Regions from separate parts of the Virgibacillus sp. CM-4 genome, predicted to be linked through region 2. Evidence: a T-box and tRNA genes for the amino acid it is inferred to sense, from the RefSeq annotation. Region 2 holds a T-box; the other holds one or more tRNA genes.
What was found. A T-box is a leader RNA that pairs with one kind of tRNA and senses whether it is charged. The one in region 2 lies ahead of tyrS (tyrosine--tRNA ligase), so its partner is inferred to be a tRNA-Tyr.

Region 1: it encodes a tRNA-Tyr, which carries the amino acid that the T-box ahead of tyrS (tyrosine--tRNA ligase) is inferred to sense. The anticodon was not compared.

The regions. Positions count from the first base shown of each region.
Region 1 is NZ_AUQA01000003.1:19,659-28,434, forward strand. It holds gene M948_RS31265 (YwaF family protein) at 1-471, opposite strand, end outside; gene fabI (enoyl-ACP reductase FabI) at 659-1,435, opposite strand; tRNA gene M948_RS31275 (tRNA-Glu) at 1,687-1,761, shown strand; tRNA gene M948_RS31280 (tRNA-Val) at 1,788-1,863, shown strand; tRNA gene M948_RS31285 (tRNA-Thr) at 1,867-1,942, shown strand; tRNA gene M948_RS31290 (tRNA-Tyr) at 1,990-2,074, shown strand; tRNA gene M948_RS31295 (tRNA-Gln) at 2,090-2,164, shown strand; tRNA gene M948_RS31300 (tRNA-Lys) at 2,365-2,437, shown strand; gene M948_RS31305 (hydroxymethylglutaryl-CoA reductase, degradative) at 2,726-4,015, shown strand; gene mvk (mevalonate kinase) at 4,012-4,980, shown strand; gene mvaD (diphosphomevalonate decarboxylase) at 5,010-5,984, shown strand; gene M948_RS31320 (phosphomevalonate kinase) at 5,994-7,100, shown strand; gene rocF (arginase) at 7,321-8,226, shown strand; gene M948_RS42810 (aspartyl-phosphate phosphatase Spo0E family protein) at 8,363-8,515, opposite strand; gene sigW (RNA polymerase sigma factor SigW) at 8,662-8,776, shown strand, end outside.
Region 2 is NZ_AUQA01000006.1:32,240-41,015, reverse strand. It holds gene ezrA (septation ring formation regulator EzrA) at 1-167, opposite strand, end outside; gene refZ (forespore capture DNA-binding protein RefZ) at 318-956, opposite strand; gene M948_RS33450 (GAF domain-containing protein) at 1,067-1,549, shown strand; gene M948_RS33445 (sensor domain-containing diguanylate cyclase) at 1,677-3,467, opposite strand; gene rpsD (30S ribosomal protein S4) at 3,794-4,396, shown strand; gene M948_RS33435 (zinc-dependent alcohol dehydrogenase family protein) at 4,515-5,639, opposite strand; gene tyrS (tyrosine--tRNA ligase) at 5,796-7,067, opposite strand; T-box leader at 7,146-7,360, opposite strand; gene M948_RS33425 (transglycosylase domain-containing protein) at 7,481-8,776, shown strand, end outside.

The DNA of each region.
Region 1 (8,776 bases), on a different contig from region 2:
AGGATTAATGATAAAACCAATGAATATCGCATAAGCCAATAAATAACCATACGTTTCTAATACTGACCTAAATGTAATTGATTGTACTATAAATAACAGTAAAAATATACTTGTTAGCGATATGGCCATGTGATGAATAAAGAACTTCCAATAACGAAAATGGGGAAAATCATATGGGAGTTCAGGTGTAATTAATGCTAAAAGAGCTGGAATGAATCCAATATAAAAAGTAATGTAGGAGAGCTTCTGACTTTTCGTTGCCAAGGCAATAGCACCTGTAATACTAGCTATACCACAAAGATGAAGAGGTATATGCTCTTGTAAATTCCATATACCAGTTGTTAGTGTCCACCATTGGTAGCTGATTTCAGATAAAATTAAGATAGTGAATAAAAGCCAGCGTGTAAGTTGAACGAAGAATTTTTGGGTGTGTTGGTGATGGGATAAAGCAATAATCAAAACGAATTCCAACGATATAAATAACCAGTATAATTACATGACTAATACCAAATTGATTAAAGGGGGGAGTATGCATCTTCTATCCATCATTCCCTTCATTATGCCATTTCATCTTGACGTCGATAGCTAATAAAGGCGCTTTTCCCAGCTTGTAGGATGAAGCGCCTTTGTTCTCTGTTAACTATAAAAGTAAAAAGGATTAGCCTCCAATAATATGGTAACCGGAATCAACATGAAGTACTTCCCCTGTTATGCCTCTTGATAGTTCACTCATAAAGAATAATGTGGCATCTCCAACTTGATCTTGATCTACATTCTTACGAAGCGGAGCTTTTTCTTCAATCACTCCCATTTTTTCGTTAAAACCAGAGACTCCTTTTGCGGAAAGTGTACGAATTGGACCAGCTGAAACAGCATTTACACGAATCCCATACTTACCCATATCCTCAGCGAGGTAACGAACGCTTGCTTCAAGTGAAGCTTTTGCCACTCCCATCACATTATAGTTCTGGATAACTCGTTCTGCACCAAGGTAGGTTTGGGTAACAATGCTTCCACCTTCTGTCATTAATTCTTTCGCTGCCTTTGTTACGGCTACTAAGGAGTAGGCGCTAATTTCCTGTGCCAGTAAAAAGCCATCTCGCGAGGTGTCAGCATATTCCCCTTGTAATTCATCTCGATTGGCAAAAGCAACAGAGTGTACAACTCCGTGAATAGTTCCAATTTCATCTTTTATCGTGTTGAATGCACTCGTAATACTTTCGTCACTGGCAACATCACAGGATACGACTAATTGAGCTTCGATATCATGTTTCTCCAAAAGCTTTGTTAGCTTTTTGTATGACCGTTCTTGTCTATATGTAAATATAAGATTTGCTCCTGCTTTATGTAAGGATGATGTAATTCCCCAAGCAATACTTCTTTCACTTGCAACACCCATAATAACAATATTCTTTCCTTCTACTAAATGTCCCATCATCGAACCTCCATGATCATTTCTTTCATACATTATAACCTAATCCATATTTCGAAAGAAAGCCTTATCTATTTTGAAGTTATTTATCATCGTAACCTGCTTTATACTCGTCTATACAAACGAATAAAAAGAAATGATAAAAAAATAAAATTTACCCTTTACAAATGATATAGAACTGGGTATAATAAAATTCGTTGGTTTCGACGGAACTTAACAAAGACATCCAAGAATCGACATTTTTAAAAAGATATGGCCCGTTGGTCAAGTGGTTAAGACACCGCCCTTTCACGGCGGTAACACGGGTTCGAATCCCGTACGGGTCACCAATTTTTATTTTCTACATAATTGGTGCGGAGGATTAGCTCAGCTGGGAGAGCACTTGCCTTACAAGCAAGGGGTCGCAGGTTCGAGCCCTGCATCCTCCACCATATGCCGGCCTAGCTCAACTGGTAGAGCAACTGACTTGTAATCAGTAGGTTGGGGGTTCAAGTCCTCTGGCCGGCACCATTTTTTTAAAAAGCATGAATAAATAATAAATTGTGTGTTAACAATATGGAGGGGTAGCGAAGTGGCTAAACGCGGCGGACTGTAAATCCGCTCCCTCAGGGTTCGGGAGTTCGAATCTCTCCCCCTCCACCATATATATAGAATTGTTGGGCTATAGCCAAGCGGTAAGGCATCGGGTTTTGATCCCGTGTACCCCAGGTTCGAATCCTGGTAGCCCAGCCATTTTTTTGTTTCTAAAAGTTTTTTACATAATACAGTGTTTAATTTTATATGAGCCATTAGCTCAGTCGGTAGAGCAACGAGCAATATCTTCCACCGAATTAACTGCGAGTAACCCCGATGCACAATGCTTCCAAGAATAGGCTGGGAGAAGTAGGGGTAATTAAAGAATGATCTTATTTAGAAACAAATTAATTTCATATGAGCCATTAGCTCAGTCGGTAGAGCATCTGACTTTTAATCAGAGGGTCGGAGGTTCGAATCCTCCATGGCTCATCAAAGTATCATAACAATAAATAAGAATTAGAAATAAACAAGGTGTTATAACTGTAGCAGCCTTGTTTATTTGCATTTTACGGTGATTTTTTACATAATAGAAACAGTTATTTTTATATATAACATGTGGTATTATGTTACCATGTGCGAGGACTAGGGAATTCAGTAGAAAGATGAGTTTATATAACGAAAAAGTGTTAAATCGTGATATAATTTACTATAGATAAATGCCTTAAAAATTTTTTGACGTACGAAATTCTATGATAACGATATAAAGGATGATAGGCAATGGAAACCTCGAGGATTCCTGGTTTTTACAATAGATCGGTGGAAGGGCGCAGAGAACTTTTAAAAAGTATGGATGTGTTCTCGGAGGAAGAGCTGCAGGGTTTAGAAGCAAAAGAAGGTTTACCTACTGAAACAGCTGATAAGATGATTGAGAATGTAATTGGTACTTATCCCCTTCCGCTTGGATTAGGATTGAATTTCTTAATAAATGGGAAAGAATATGTAGTACCGATGGCAATTGAAGAGCCTTCCGTAGTCGCTTCTGCTAGTCATATAGCCAAAATTGTTAGAGATTCCGGCGGTTTTACTACTGAAGCAACCGAAAGAGTCATGATTGGTCAGATTCAGGTTGTAGGCTGCGAGGATTTTCAAAAAGCGAAGCAAGTATTAGTTAATCATAAAACATATTTGCTAAAACAAGCGAATGAAGCGTACCCAAGCATTGTTGCTAGGGGAGGGGGAGCTGAGGATTTGGATATTCGGATCCTAAATGAAGCATCGAATTCCTCTTATCAACAGATGCTAGTATTACATTTATACATTAATACATGTGATGCAATGGGAGCGAATATAATAAATACAATGGTTGAATCACTTGCTCCTTACATTGAAGAATTAACAGGCGGGAAAGTGTATTTGCGTATTTTGTCGAATTATGCTGATAAGTGTTTAGCTCGGGCAAAATGTGTTATTCCACCTGATATTCTTAAAACTGGGGATTTTACTGGGGAAGAGGTGCGTGATGGCGTTGTACATGCGTATGAGTTTGCTGCCTCTGATCCATATCGTGCTGTCACCCATAATAAAGGAATAATGAATGGGATTGATCCAATTGTAATTGCTACAGGTAATGACTGGAGGGCAGTGGAGGCTGGTGCCCATGCCTATGCTTCGCGCCATGGGCAATACAGTTCCATGACGTCGTGGTCCGTTGATCAAGAAGGGAATCTTGTCGGTGAATTAGAATTACCGATGTCGGTAGGGACAGTTGGAGGATCAATAAACGTACACCCGATTTCTAAGATTGCGCTACGCATGTTAAACGTCGAATCTGCCCAAGAGCTTGCACAGGTTATTATTGCCGTTGGATTAGCGCAAAACCTTGGAGCCCTAAAAGCGTTAGTTACAGATGGCATCCAAAAAGGACATATGGCATTACATTCTCGTTCTGTTGCCATAGCAGCAGGAGCTACTGGGGAGTTGATTGATATCGTTTCAGAAAAATTAGTAGAAGCAAAAGAAATCCGTGTCGGAAAAGCTAAAGAATTGGTGGAAGAGTATACAAAATGAGTGCAGAAAAAGCTACAACAACAGAAAAAACAGCTATAGGTATAGCTCATAGTAAACTAATTTTAATTGGAGAGCATGCAGTTGTACACGGGCAACCAGCTATTGCTATTCCATTTCCTTTAGTCGGTGTTGAAACTTCGGTAGAGTATATCCCTGGTTCAGTAATGATTGATACAACATTTTACCATGGCCCCCTTTCTACGGCACCTGAATCATTGCAGGGTATTGCACAATGTATTCAAGAGACGTTAAAACATATCAATATGCCGGCTGAGGACCTTGTTATTCGAATTAAATCTTCTATTCCTCCTGGTAAGGGACTTGGTTCAAGTGCATCTGTAGCTATTTCTGTAGTGCGATCGTTATTTGCTTACTTTGAAGAGGATTATACTGATGAAGATTTATTAACATTAGCTAATATATCCGAAACCTTTGCACATGGTGCACCTTCAGGAATCGACACATTGACGATTACATCACAGTCGCCGGTTTGGTATGAGAAAGAACATCCAATAGATTTTATAGAATTAAGTGATGATTTCCATTTTGTGGTCGCGGATTCTGGAAGAATCGGCGATACTCGTATGGCTGTAGAGTCAGTTGCCCAACTGTTAAAGATGGCTCCAAAGCGAATTCATCGCAAGCTTGAACGGATTGGCCAATTAACACACCATGCAAAACAGGCATTGGAGAAAAAAGGCAAACATATTCTAGGTCATATGTTAAACGAAGCTCAGAAAGAATTAGAGGCTTTAGGTGTAAGTGATGCAGGTTTAAATCGGTTAATACACTTCGCTCGTAGTGAAGGAGCATTAGGCGCAAAATTAACCGGAGGCGGTAATGGCGGTTGCATAATTGCACTTGCTCAAAATGAAGTACATTCAAGGCAATTAGCAGAAAAGCTGCGGAAGTTCGGTGCTCATGCAGTATGGCCATTTGTGCTAAAAGGAAATCAAGAGAAATAGTAGCTTGTGAATAGTGAAGGGGAATTATCATGAAGGCAACAGCTAAGGCACATACGAATATTGCCTTAATAAAATATTGGGGAAAGCGCAATGAACCCATTATATTACCGACAAATAATAGCTTGTCGCTTACCTTAGATGGATATTTTACGACAACGTCCGTAGAATTTGATGAAACACTTACAAAAGATCAATTTATCTTAGATGAACAAGTAATTACAGGTGAGCAATATGAGCGGGTTGCATCTTTTTTGGATATTATACGTAAGCTAGCGGGGAAGCAACTTTACGCAAGTATAACCTCTAAGAATGAAGTCCCTACGGCTGCAGGGTTCGCTTCTTCAGCATCTGGATTTGCTGCATTAGCAGCAGCGGGAACGAAAGCAATAGGATTAGGTTTAAGTAACATGGAGCTCTCCCGCCTAACTCGACAGGGGTCTGGTTCAGCATGTCGTTCGATTTACGGCGGTTTTGCTGAATGGCAAATGGGTAAGAAGGAAGATGGTTCCGATTCTTATGCGATTCCAATTGCTCCTGCAGAACATTGGGATATTCGAGTTGCTGCCGTTGTATTATCTTCGACAAAGAAAAAAGTTTCCAGCAGAGCTGGAATGAAACGAACGGTCGAAACTTCTCCATTCTTTCAAGGGTGGTTGGATAGCATTCCCCAAGATTTAACAACGATCAAAGAAGGTATTCGTCATCGTGACTTTCAAAAGGTGGGGGAAATAGCTGAGGCTAATTGCCTAAAAATGCATGCAACAACACTTGGAGCGAATCCCCCGTTTACCTATTGGCATGATACAACTATTGCTGTTATGCAAAAAATTCAAGAAATGCGTACACAGAATATACCAGTTTATTTCACCATTGATGCTGGTCCTAATGTAAAGGTGCTTTATTTGCCAGAATATGAGAAAATTGTCGAAGAAACGCTTCGTAGTCTATCTGGTGTAGCTGATATACGGTTAAGCAAGCCGGGACAAGGAGTAACCTATTTATAGGGGTTGAACATGTTGCAACAAACACCAATGACCATCAAAGTTCCAGGAAAGTTAATGGTAGCAGGCGAGTTTGCTGTATTACAGCCAAATAATCATTTGGTAGTAATGGCAGTAGATCGTTATGTGTATGCTACGATTCAACCAACGGAAACAAATGAAATTAGTCTACTCGATTTTCAATTAGAACAATTAGAATGGGAATTTACAAATGATCGTGTAAAGATTGACTGTGATGATATCCGAACAAGCTTTGTTGAAGAGGCGATGACGATTGCGATAAAGTATTTGAAGGAGCAGCGTATTGCAATAAAGCCGTTTCAATTAACGATTAAGAGTGAATTGGATGACACATCCGGTGTGAAATACGGACTAGGATCTAGTGCCGCAGTAGTAACTTCTGTAATTACTGCTATCCTGCATCAATCACTCCCCTATAGACCTAGCGCAAGATTAATCTTTCAACTTGCTGCTATCTCTCATGTGGTGACGCAAGGGAATGGCTCTGGGGCTGATGTAGCTGCATCATCCCATGGAGGCTTTCTTAACTATTCTTCGTTTCAGGCTGATTGGTTACGACATGCGTATCAAAATGCTTTATCACTAACTGACGTAGTAAATCAAAATTGGAAGTACTTATCCTTAGAACGCGTACAGCTGCCAGAAAATATACATATGTGTATCGGCTGGACTGGTAAACCGGCATCTACGGCGAGACTGGTCGATGAGATTTTGAAGTTAAAGACGGATAATTTAAGCCACTTTAATCAGTTTCTGTTGGAGAGTGAACAAGCGGTTACGAAGATTTTAAACGGAATGAAGGAAAATGATGCATCCTTATTTTTAAACGGTATTACGGAAAATCGTCATGCTTTAGCTAAAGTGGGGCGATATGCTAATGTGGATATCGAGACATCATTATTATCGAAGTTGTGTGACCTTGCCGAAGCTTATGGTGGTGCCGGAAAGCCTTCAGGTGCAGGAGGTGGTGATTGTGGAATCGCCTTTATGCCTTCGAAGCAACAAGCGGATCAATTGATTAAAGCTTGGGAAGAAGTGGGGATAAAACCACTTTCGCTTAAAGCAAACCCTTTTGGGGCAAGAAAAGTAGAGGTTTAAAAGAGATTCAGATAGTATCCGAATGGATAGTATCTGTTTTTTAGTTAAGAAGGAATAGTTACTGTCTGATATGAGTCGTTGACTAGATCACCAATAATCTAACACAAGCAAACCCATTTTATCTTGCTAATCCGACTCCATTGTATATATATACAGTCTAATGTTGAGTTGAGTCATCATGCGTATTTTGTCTACAATGGGAAAGGGAGGAGGCGATTACATGACAAAAAACAAAATTTCAATTATTGGTGTACCGATGGACTTAGGACAAAGCCGCCGTGGAGTCGATATGGGGCCAAGCGCACTGCGATATGCTGGAGCCATTGAGAAATTGGAGGAATTGAAATACCAAATTTATGATTTAGGGGACATTCCAATCATCCGTCCGGATAAGCCGAATACGGATCATGATAGTAAATTAAAGAATCTTAAACAAGTAGTAGAAGCCAACCAAAAGTTATCAGAAATGGTGGATCAAGAAGTAACAAAGGGGCATTTTCCACTTATTTTTGGTGGTGATCACAGTATTGCCATTGGAAGTTTAGCAGGCATTTCAAAACATTATGACAATCTTGGAGTAATCTGGTATGATGCTCATGGGGATTTAAACTCAAGTGAGACATCTCCATCAGGGAATATCCATGGGATGCCACTTGCAGTTAGCCTAGGGATAGGTGATGATAAATTAACTGCGATTGGAGATTATGTTCCAAAGGTAAAGCCAGAAAATATTGTTATCATTGGAGCTCGTTCTCTCGATCTAGGTGAAAGAGAATTGATTCGTAATAAAGGCATTCAGGTATATACGATGCATGAAATCGATCGCTTGGGAATGCCAGCTGTTATGGAAGAGGCAATTGGTTATTTACAAAACAGGACCGATGGTGTTCATTTAAGTCTGGACCTTGATGGACTTGACCCTTCAGAAGCACCGGGAGTAGGAACACCGGTAATAGGTGGAATTACATATCGGGAAAGCCATTTAGCGATGGAAATGTTAGAAGAGTCATCAATGCTGACATCAGCAGAATTTGTAGAAGTAAATCCAATACTTGATGAAAAAAACAAAACGGCAACCGTTGCAGTAGGGTTAATGGGATCGCTCTTTGGTGAAAAATTAAAATAACACAGTACGAAATTTGAAGCGTTATAAAAAAGACATTAAATTTCAAACTGGAAATTTGATGTCTTTTTTACCCTATTTCTATCTCTTTTTATAAAGTTGTGCGTTAATACGTGCCGTATTGTGAAGATCATGCATTCTAATCGTGTTTATTAAGATACTCATTAATAAGTTGATCTAGCTTGGTACTAGAGGAAATGACAACTTCTGAAGTCAATGCATGTGAGTCACTAAGTGAGATCATTTCTTCACGACATTTCTCAATTTCTTCCAATAATACATAATTACTCACAAAACTATCCTCCTATCTAGTATACTATAATAGGAGAGTATCCAAATTATTGCAATTATAAACTAATAATTTTTTTAATTTTTTTTGAAACCTTTTTGAGGTCTATTTCGTAACAGAAATACCGCATAGTTGGCGGAGGTACCAATATGGATGAAATGATACGAGAGAGAATAAAACAAGTGAAAAAAGGAGATCAATCTGCTTTTGAGGATGTGGTCTCATTCTTTCAGAATAAGATTTACCAGCATTGTTATCGGATGC
Region 2 (8,776 bases):
AAGTTCAGTATCTTGATACGGGAGAGCTCAGAATTGATGTTTCGACCCATAATATCCATTTTCCAGGCTTCATAACGATCGACAACATCATATACTCTTTTACGTAAAATAAGTCCAATAATGATTAGTGTAATGACTACAAGTATACCGCCTATGATGTATGCCATATAATGCCTCCCAACTAAATTCCTATAAGAGGATGGACGTTTACAATTTACAATAATAACCGTCGCAAATAGTAATCTAATTATAATAATACCATGTTTACCGCCATTTTTGCTAAAAAAATACAAATAAATTGCGGATTCGCATATTTTTTATTTACAGAAAACTTCATTTACTATTTCTCTTTGTTGTTCCACAAGAAAATCCAACCATTGATGGATTGTTTTTGTGTAGTTTTGAACAAATAATTGATGGGAAGATTCACCAATAATATGATCCTTCCATTCATTATGCATCATATACGGTGTTACAAGCATCCCTTTTAATTGCATCAATAAATAATTCCGATCATTAATTGAAGTTGCTCGCTTGTTTACAACCTCAAAAAAAGCTTTACTTATAAAATGATTTTCTTTGGCTAAATACGTAACAGCCATTTCCCGAACAAATACGGAGTCTAACGAAAGTTCTCTATGTATAAAACACGAGAATTGATGATTGTCTTGCTTGTACTGTATAATGATGAAAATTAATTCCTTTAATTGATCTAGTGCATTTAAATCTTTATGTTCTTCAAGGGCCGTTTCCAGGGTATTTAGGTAATTTTCGTAATAGTTCGTAACAGCGAATTCTAAAAGACCTTGTTTACCTCTAAAATAGTAGCTAATAAGCGAAACATTAACATTTGCTTTATCTGCTATATCACGTACAGAAGTGCCGTGAAACCCTTTTTGAAAGAATAATGACGATGCAGCTTCGATTACTTTCTGTTTTGAGAGATTATTTTTCATAAGATTCACTCCTTACATCTCAAATACGACAGTGAGAGGATTTATCCTGCAATTTTCGCTCGACAATATAATTATGAATGTCGAAAAAACAAATAGAAAGGAAAGTGTATATGTTCCAGGCCAGTATGTATTCAGGAGATAAAGTAAAAGATTATGGTTTATTAATTCGTCAATTACAAGCATTAAGTGAAGACGAAAAAGATCCTATTGCAATCCTATCAAATGCTTCCGCATTATTGAATCAATTTCTAGAGGAGACGAATTGGGTTGGATTTTATCTATGGAAAGAGGACGAACTTGTTCTTGGACCTTTTCAAGGCCTACCAGCTTGCATTCGAATCGGTTATGGAAAAGGTGTATGTGGTACTGCAATTCAAGAAAAAGCTACCCAACGGATCTCAGATGTCCATCAATTCCCAGGACATATCGCTTGCGATAGTGCTACTAAATCAGAAATTGTTGTACCTGTTATCATCAACGGTACGATTTATGGGGTTCTTGATATTGACAGCCCTGTAACAAATCGATTTGATGAGACAGATCAAGAATACTTAGAGAAATTTATTGATACGTTGCAAGGGTATTTATCCTAAGTTATTTAGAGTAAAAGATAGTGTATTATACTGCCACCTGAGCTGTCGAGTCAATTTCGACAGCTTTTTTTGGTATCGGCTTTAGATTCATCAAAAGAAAACGATGTATAGATGTATATATACCAAGCTATTTAAGTTTTACATTTTTCACCACACTGTTTTTCCCTGTATTTTTCGCTTCATAAAGTGCTTTATCTGCTCGAATAAACAATTCACTGACTGAATCATTTATCGTTCTTGTCCAGAAAGAGACCCCGCAGGAAAGTGTAACAGAAGGTGATGTAGAAGTCTTCACTTTTCCGCATATTTTATCCGCTATTTGAACAGCTTCATTAATCGATGTATTTGGTGCATAAATCGCTAACTCCTCCCCTCCCCATCTAGATGGAACAAATGCTTGTTTTGAATAATCAATGATAATATTAGCAACTTGTTTTAACACTTCATCACCAATAGGATGGCCATGTTCATCATTTATCTTTTTAAAATCATCAATATCAAATAAGATCAGCGATCCCTTCTCAGCCACTTTCATTTCCTTGATAATAACTTCTTCTAAATGATTGCGTGAATATAGATTGGTAAGATAATCCGTAATAACTGCTCTTTGTAATTCTTCCTTTAAAATGGCATTAGACAGGGCTAATGAACAATGCTGGATAAGCGATTGTAATAACTTATATACTTCAAATGTGAAATAATAGGGTGATTCATGCATGATTACAACAAAACCATACACTTCATACTCTTGACGCATGGGGATTACCATAAGAGATCGATATGGTAAATGCGGATATTCATCATAATCACCTTTAAATACTGGATAATCTATTTCCTTAAATAAAAATGCAGTAAACGCTTCGCTGTTTTTTGATTTAAAATAACTTGTACTTGCTGATAGTATATCTACTCTATTTTCACTATGTCTAAAAATAAACCCTATCTCAGAAGCTTGGCAAACCTCTTCAATCTTATCTCGGACCGATTCTGTAATATCAGTCAAATCTAAATTTGAATTCACCTTATGTGTGACATCGTTAATTAGTTTTAAATCGGAAATTAAATGATTAGAAGTTTCAAGTAAACTCACATTTTCAATAGCCATACCAGCAGTATGCGCAATATGCGTAATACAGGATATTTGCCGCTCTAGCAACATACCTGGACTATCTTTCAAAAGTAGTTGGATGACACCATAGACTCCTTGTTTTCCAGTAAGAGGTGCGTATATCTTTCTACTATCCTTATCAACATTCTCCAATTGGACTCCCCCGGTTACAAATGCCTTGGAACTGTAGCTCTTTGTTTCATCATCTGTATAAGCGATTGTTTGAATGGGAATATCGTCATCGAGCTCTGTATCATGAGATAATAAAAATTGGATTACATTGTCTGGATAGAATGTTTGAATGGTCCGGTATACTTCCTTTAATATTTCTGATTTATGTGTCATTGTAAAGACGCTTATGGAAAATTCATATAAGAATGGGTAGATATCCTGGTTGCTCATCATTTGCTGGGCTAGCTTTAACACTTTCCTTGTCTCTGATTGAATTGTTTGCAAAATGGAAATAGAATTTATATCAGAAAACCTCACATATAAAAGCAGCCCAGAAGTTACATTTAAGTAATAATCCTTTTCGTATGAATAAAAGCAAAACAGATCCTTAGAAATATCTTTGCTATTTAACCCTTCTTCCAACAACTCCTTACTAACTAAATCCGTTGAAATTAAGTGATATGTAGAAGACTCTTTCATCCACTTATACATACCGGTTAATTGAATACATGGAAGCCGATTTATTTGAATGGCTATGAGGGATACGAATTCCTCATAGGATCGGCAGTCCCAATTAGTTATTACATCAAAATAGTACTGCTGTAATTCTCTCTTTACAACTTGTGAATTCATCATCATTCACCTATTCTCATGAATTAATTAGTTCAAATTACATATCCATTATATACCAAATAGTTCTTTGTGCCTATTAAGAACTTTGTCGAATACTTTTTTTATAGAAAGGTTGACTCACACCAATAAAAATTATATACTATTCTTTGTGTAAAATAATAAAGTAGCCTTAGTGAACCGACGTTTGCAATTTCATGTTGTTCCTCTCTATTGAGGTGTATCGCGTAACTCTTAGCTGCTGGAGCGATGGTACATGAAGACAACATGGTCAAGCGTAATGGAACACGGCCTTTTATTTTATGCAAAATAAAATAAAAAGGAGGAAATGTCTTATGGCTCGTTATACTGGATCAGTATGGAAAAAATCACGTCGTCTTGGCATTTCATTAACTGGAACTGGTAAGGAATTAGATAAGCGTCCTTACGCTCCTGGTCAACATGGACCAAATCAACGTAAGAAAATTTCGGAATATGGCTTACAACTACAAGAGAAGCAAAAACTTCGCTTCACATATGGTTTAAATGAGCGCCAATTCCGTACATTGTTTGACAAAGCTGGCAAAATGAAAGGTATCCATGGTGAAAACTTCATGTTACTACTTGATTCTCGCCTAGATAACCTCGTTTACCGTTTAGGGTTTGCTCGTACACGTAGACAAGCTCGTCAACTAGTGAACCACGGACATATTACTGTTGATGGTGGTCGCGTTGATATTCCATCTTATTTGGTAAAACCAGGTCAAGTTATCAGCTTACGTGAAAAATCAAAGAATCTTGATATCATTAAAGAAGCAATCGAAGTGAGTAACTTCGTTCCTGAATATTTATCATTTGATGCAGATAAACTAGAAGGCACGTTCACTCGCTATGCAGAGCGTGAAGAGCTTCCAGCTGAAATTAACGAAGCGCTTATTGTTGAGTACTACTCTCGCTAAAAAGCAGTTAGCAGTTAAACCCCAACCCCTTTTCCTAAAGGCTGTTGGGGTTTTTTCTGACTTAAGCTTTAATTTAAGATCTCGGATAGGGCGAATTGGACGTTTATCAACGCACCTCTTACATTTTAATAATGATCCGTGATGTTTCTCCATTTGCTAGCTTATCAAATCCTTCATTTATATCTTCTAATCGAATCGTTTCAGATAGTAATTGATCTACCTGTAAACGACCTCTCTCAAACAATGAAAGATACTGAGGAATATCTCGCGCTGGAACACAGCTACCAACATAAGATCCTTTCAGACTTCGTTCTTCTGCTGTAAGGCTAACGTAAGGAAAGGAAAAGTGATGTTCTGGATCTGGTAATCCTGTAGTCACTGTCGTACCTCCCCGCTTTGTAATACCATACGCTACTTCCATTGCAGATACGACTCCAGCAGTTTCAAATGTGTAATCTAGACCACCAGCTGTTGCTTCTCTCACTTTATTCACTATATTGGTATCGTTGGAATTAAATATATCCGTAGCGCCAAGTTTTTTGGCTTGCTTCAACTTTGATTCATTAAGATCTATGGCTATCACTCGGCTTGCTCCAGCCTCTTTTGCACCAAGCAATGCGCTTAATCCTACACCTCCTAATCCAACCACGGCAACTGTGCTTCCAAATTTAATATTTGCAGTGTTTACAACTGCACCAACACCAGTAATAACAGCACAGCCAAACAAAGCAAGATGTTCAAAAGAATGATTTGATTCGACTTTAATTAATGAATTCCTGGACACTACTGCGTATTCTGAAAACGCTGAAACACCAATATGATGATAAATTGGTTCATTATCAGCATACAGTCTAATGCCTCCATTTATTAATGTACCTTCGTTATTAGCATAAGCAGCTGGTTCACACAAAGCGGGGCGCCCCTCCTGGCATGGTAAGCAATGGCCACAGCTAGGTACAAACACACATACAACATGATCGCCAACTTGTAAATCGGTTACACCTTCACCAAGCTCTTTAACTATACCAGCTGCCTCATGACCTAATGCCATTGGTAAAGGTCTAGGACGGCTTCCATTAATCACAGATAAATCAGAGTGACATAGACTTGCGGCTTTTATTTGTATTAAAACTTCACCTCTTTCAGGTCTCTTCAATTCTAAGTTTTCAATCGTAAGCGGTTTACTTTCAGCATACGGTTGGGCCAAACCTGATTCCCGCAACACAGCTGTTTTGGTTTCCATCTCTAATACCTCCTTTAAAGCAGAATTGAATATAAAGTTCATTTTTATTATAGCAAATAATTCGAAAGTACAAATAATTCCCAACGATGTTTACTAGAGTTGTTGTATGTTAATATAAAAAACACAGGACAATGCCTGTGTTTTAAATGATATGTTCTATGCAAATGTAATAAGAAAGTACTTCTTCTTACCTCTACGGATAACCGTAAAAGTCTCTTCAATTCGGTCATCAGCCTGTAAATGATAGTTTACATCTTGCTCACGTTCTCCATTAATATATATAGCGCCATTTGAAATATCTTCCCTAGCTTGCCGCTTTGATGAAGAAATTTTTGCACCAACTAGTAAATCGACTAATCCGATTTCTTTATTTTCAGCATTATAGGTTGGAACATCTTTAAACCCTTGTTTAATATCACTTGCAGTTAATTGTTTGATATCTCCACTAAATAACGATGCTGAGATTTTTTGTGCTTGTTTAAGTGCAGCCTCACTATGAACAAGTATTGTCATTTCTTCAGCTAAACGTTTATGAGCAACACGTTTCTCCGGCTGTGTCTTAATCTCATCTTCAAGTTCTGCTATTTCTTCTTCAGCGATAAATGTAAAGTAACGAAGAAACTTAATAACATCTCGATCATCTGTATTTAACCAAAACTGATAAAACTCATATGGAGACGTTTTTTCCGGATCAAGCCAAATGGCTCCGCCAGCTGTTTTCCCGAATTTTGTTCCATCTGCTTTGGTAATAAGTGGTACAGTTAAACCGAAGACATTAACTTCATCGTTTTCATTTTCTCTAGAACGACGAATAAGTTCCATTCCTGCTGTAATATTCCCCCATTGATCACTCCCCCCTATTTGTAATGTACAATCCTCTTCTTCATTCAATTTCATATAATCAAGAGATTGTAAAATCATGTAACTGAATTCTGTATAAGAAATCCCTTGTTCTATACGAGCAGACACTGATTCTTTACTAAGCATATAATTAATACCAAAATGCTTTCCCGCATCCCTTAAGAAATCTATAACTGTCATACTGGATAACCAATCATGATTATTTCTTGAAACTACAGGATTTTCGCCTTTGTCAAAGTCTAAAATTCTGGCAATTTGCTGTTTGATTTTCTCACTGTAACCTTTAACCACTTCACTTTCATTTAAAGAGCGCTCCGTATTACGACCACTAGGATCACCGATCATTCCAGTTCCTCCGCCTATCAATGCAATTGGTTTATGACCAGCTTTTTGAAAACGTTTCAGCATGGTGATTGGAACTAAATGTCCAATATGCAAACTATCTCCAGTGGGGTCAAATCCGCAATATAAAGTAACCTCATTTTCCGATAAATGTTTTTCTAATCCCTCTCTATCTGTTACTTGATTAATAAGTCCTCGTGTTTCTAGATCTTGTAAAATATTCAATTTCTTTCACACTCCAATAATTTTTTTGAAAACTGATAACGTAGTGTATCAGACATTAAAAAAACTCCTCCCTCTACGAAAAGGGACGAGTTATTATTCACACGCGGTACCACCCTTGTTGCACATCAATGCCACTTGGGGTTGTTAACGATGTTGCCACCGTTTCTTCATTCTAATCATAAAGAAATTGCTCCAGAATGTAATTCACTTTACAAATTTAACCTAGCTTCCACCAACCGCTAGTTCTCTATACAGGAATTTGCAAAATTACTCCGTTCCTTCTCAGCATCTTATATTCGGTTATTATCTATCTATACCATATCTTATTAATAAAAGCAATTTATAAACGAAAATCAGTTATACCAATTTTCTCTAGTATGCTATAATGAATAAGGAATTTAGGAGGGTTAGTCATGAATTTTAAACATAGGCTTCATACATATATCAACAAAGTGAAAGCTCATCCTTTTATGGAAAAAATTAATTCTCAACCTTTTATTGAGAAACTCAAATCACTCTGGAAAGCAGGAAAAATTCAGCAATCAACACGCATTTCATATAATGTCGTCTGGAATGTTATCCTGTTTTTCATTGTTATCGGTTTAATTGGGGTATTTTTTGCCGGTGGTTTAGGAGCAGGTTATTTTGCTTCGCTTGTTAAGGATGAACCAGTTCGTTCCTATGAAGTTATGAAACAAGATATCTATAACTATGAAGAAACATCGAAACTCTACTTTGCAGGTGATACTTATTTTGGCGATGTAAGATCTGATCTATACCGAGAAGAGACCACTTTAGAGAATATTTCTCCACAGCTTATCGATGCTGTTATTGCAACAGAGGATGAATACTTTAATGAGCATCACGGAGTTGTACCTAAAGCTATTTTACGTGCCGTCTTGCAAGAAGTAACCAACGCAAACACGAAAACAGGTGGCAGCACGTTAACGCAACAATTAATTAAAAATCAAATACTAACTGACGAAGTATCTTTTGAGCGAAAGGCAAAAGAAATACTATTAGCACTTCGCTTAGAACGTTTCTTTAATAAAGAGGAAATATTAGAAGCGTACTTAAATATTGTTCCTTATGGTAGAGATGCCTCCGGTAACAACATTGCTGGAATACAGACTGCTGCACAGGGAATCTTTGGGGTCGATGCCAAAAACGTGAGCCTTCCGCAAGCAGCTTATTTAGCAGGTTTACCGCAGAGCCCATCTGCTTATACCCCCTTTACGAATAATGGGGACATGAAAGAAGGAGAAAGTTTAGAGCGAGGTATAAATCGAATGAAATCGGTTCTACATCGCATGTACGAAGCCGAATACATTACAAAAGAAGAATATGACGAAGCAGTCGCATATGATATTACGAAGGACTTTACCAATAAATCAAAATCACCAATTGAACAATATCCATATTTAACATTTGAGCTTGAGCGTAGAGCTACAGACATTTTGACACAACAATTAGCTAAAGAAGATGGTTACTCCAAAGAAGATTTAAATAAGGATGACGATTTATTAGCTGAGTATAATCAGCTAGCGAAACGCAATTTACGTATGCAGGGCTATCATATTCATACTACAATTAATAAAGATATTTATGATACCATGCAGAAAACAGCGCAAGCTTATGAAAATTACGGCCCAACCCGTACAGTTAGAAAAGAAAACCCTGAAACCGGTGAAGTCGAAGAAACCAAGGAA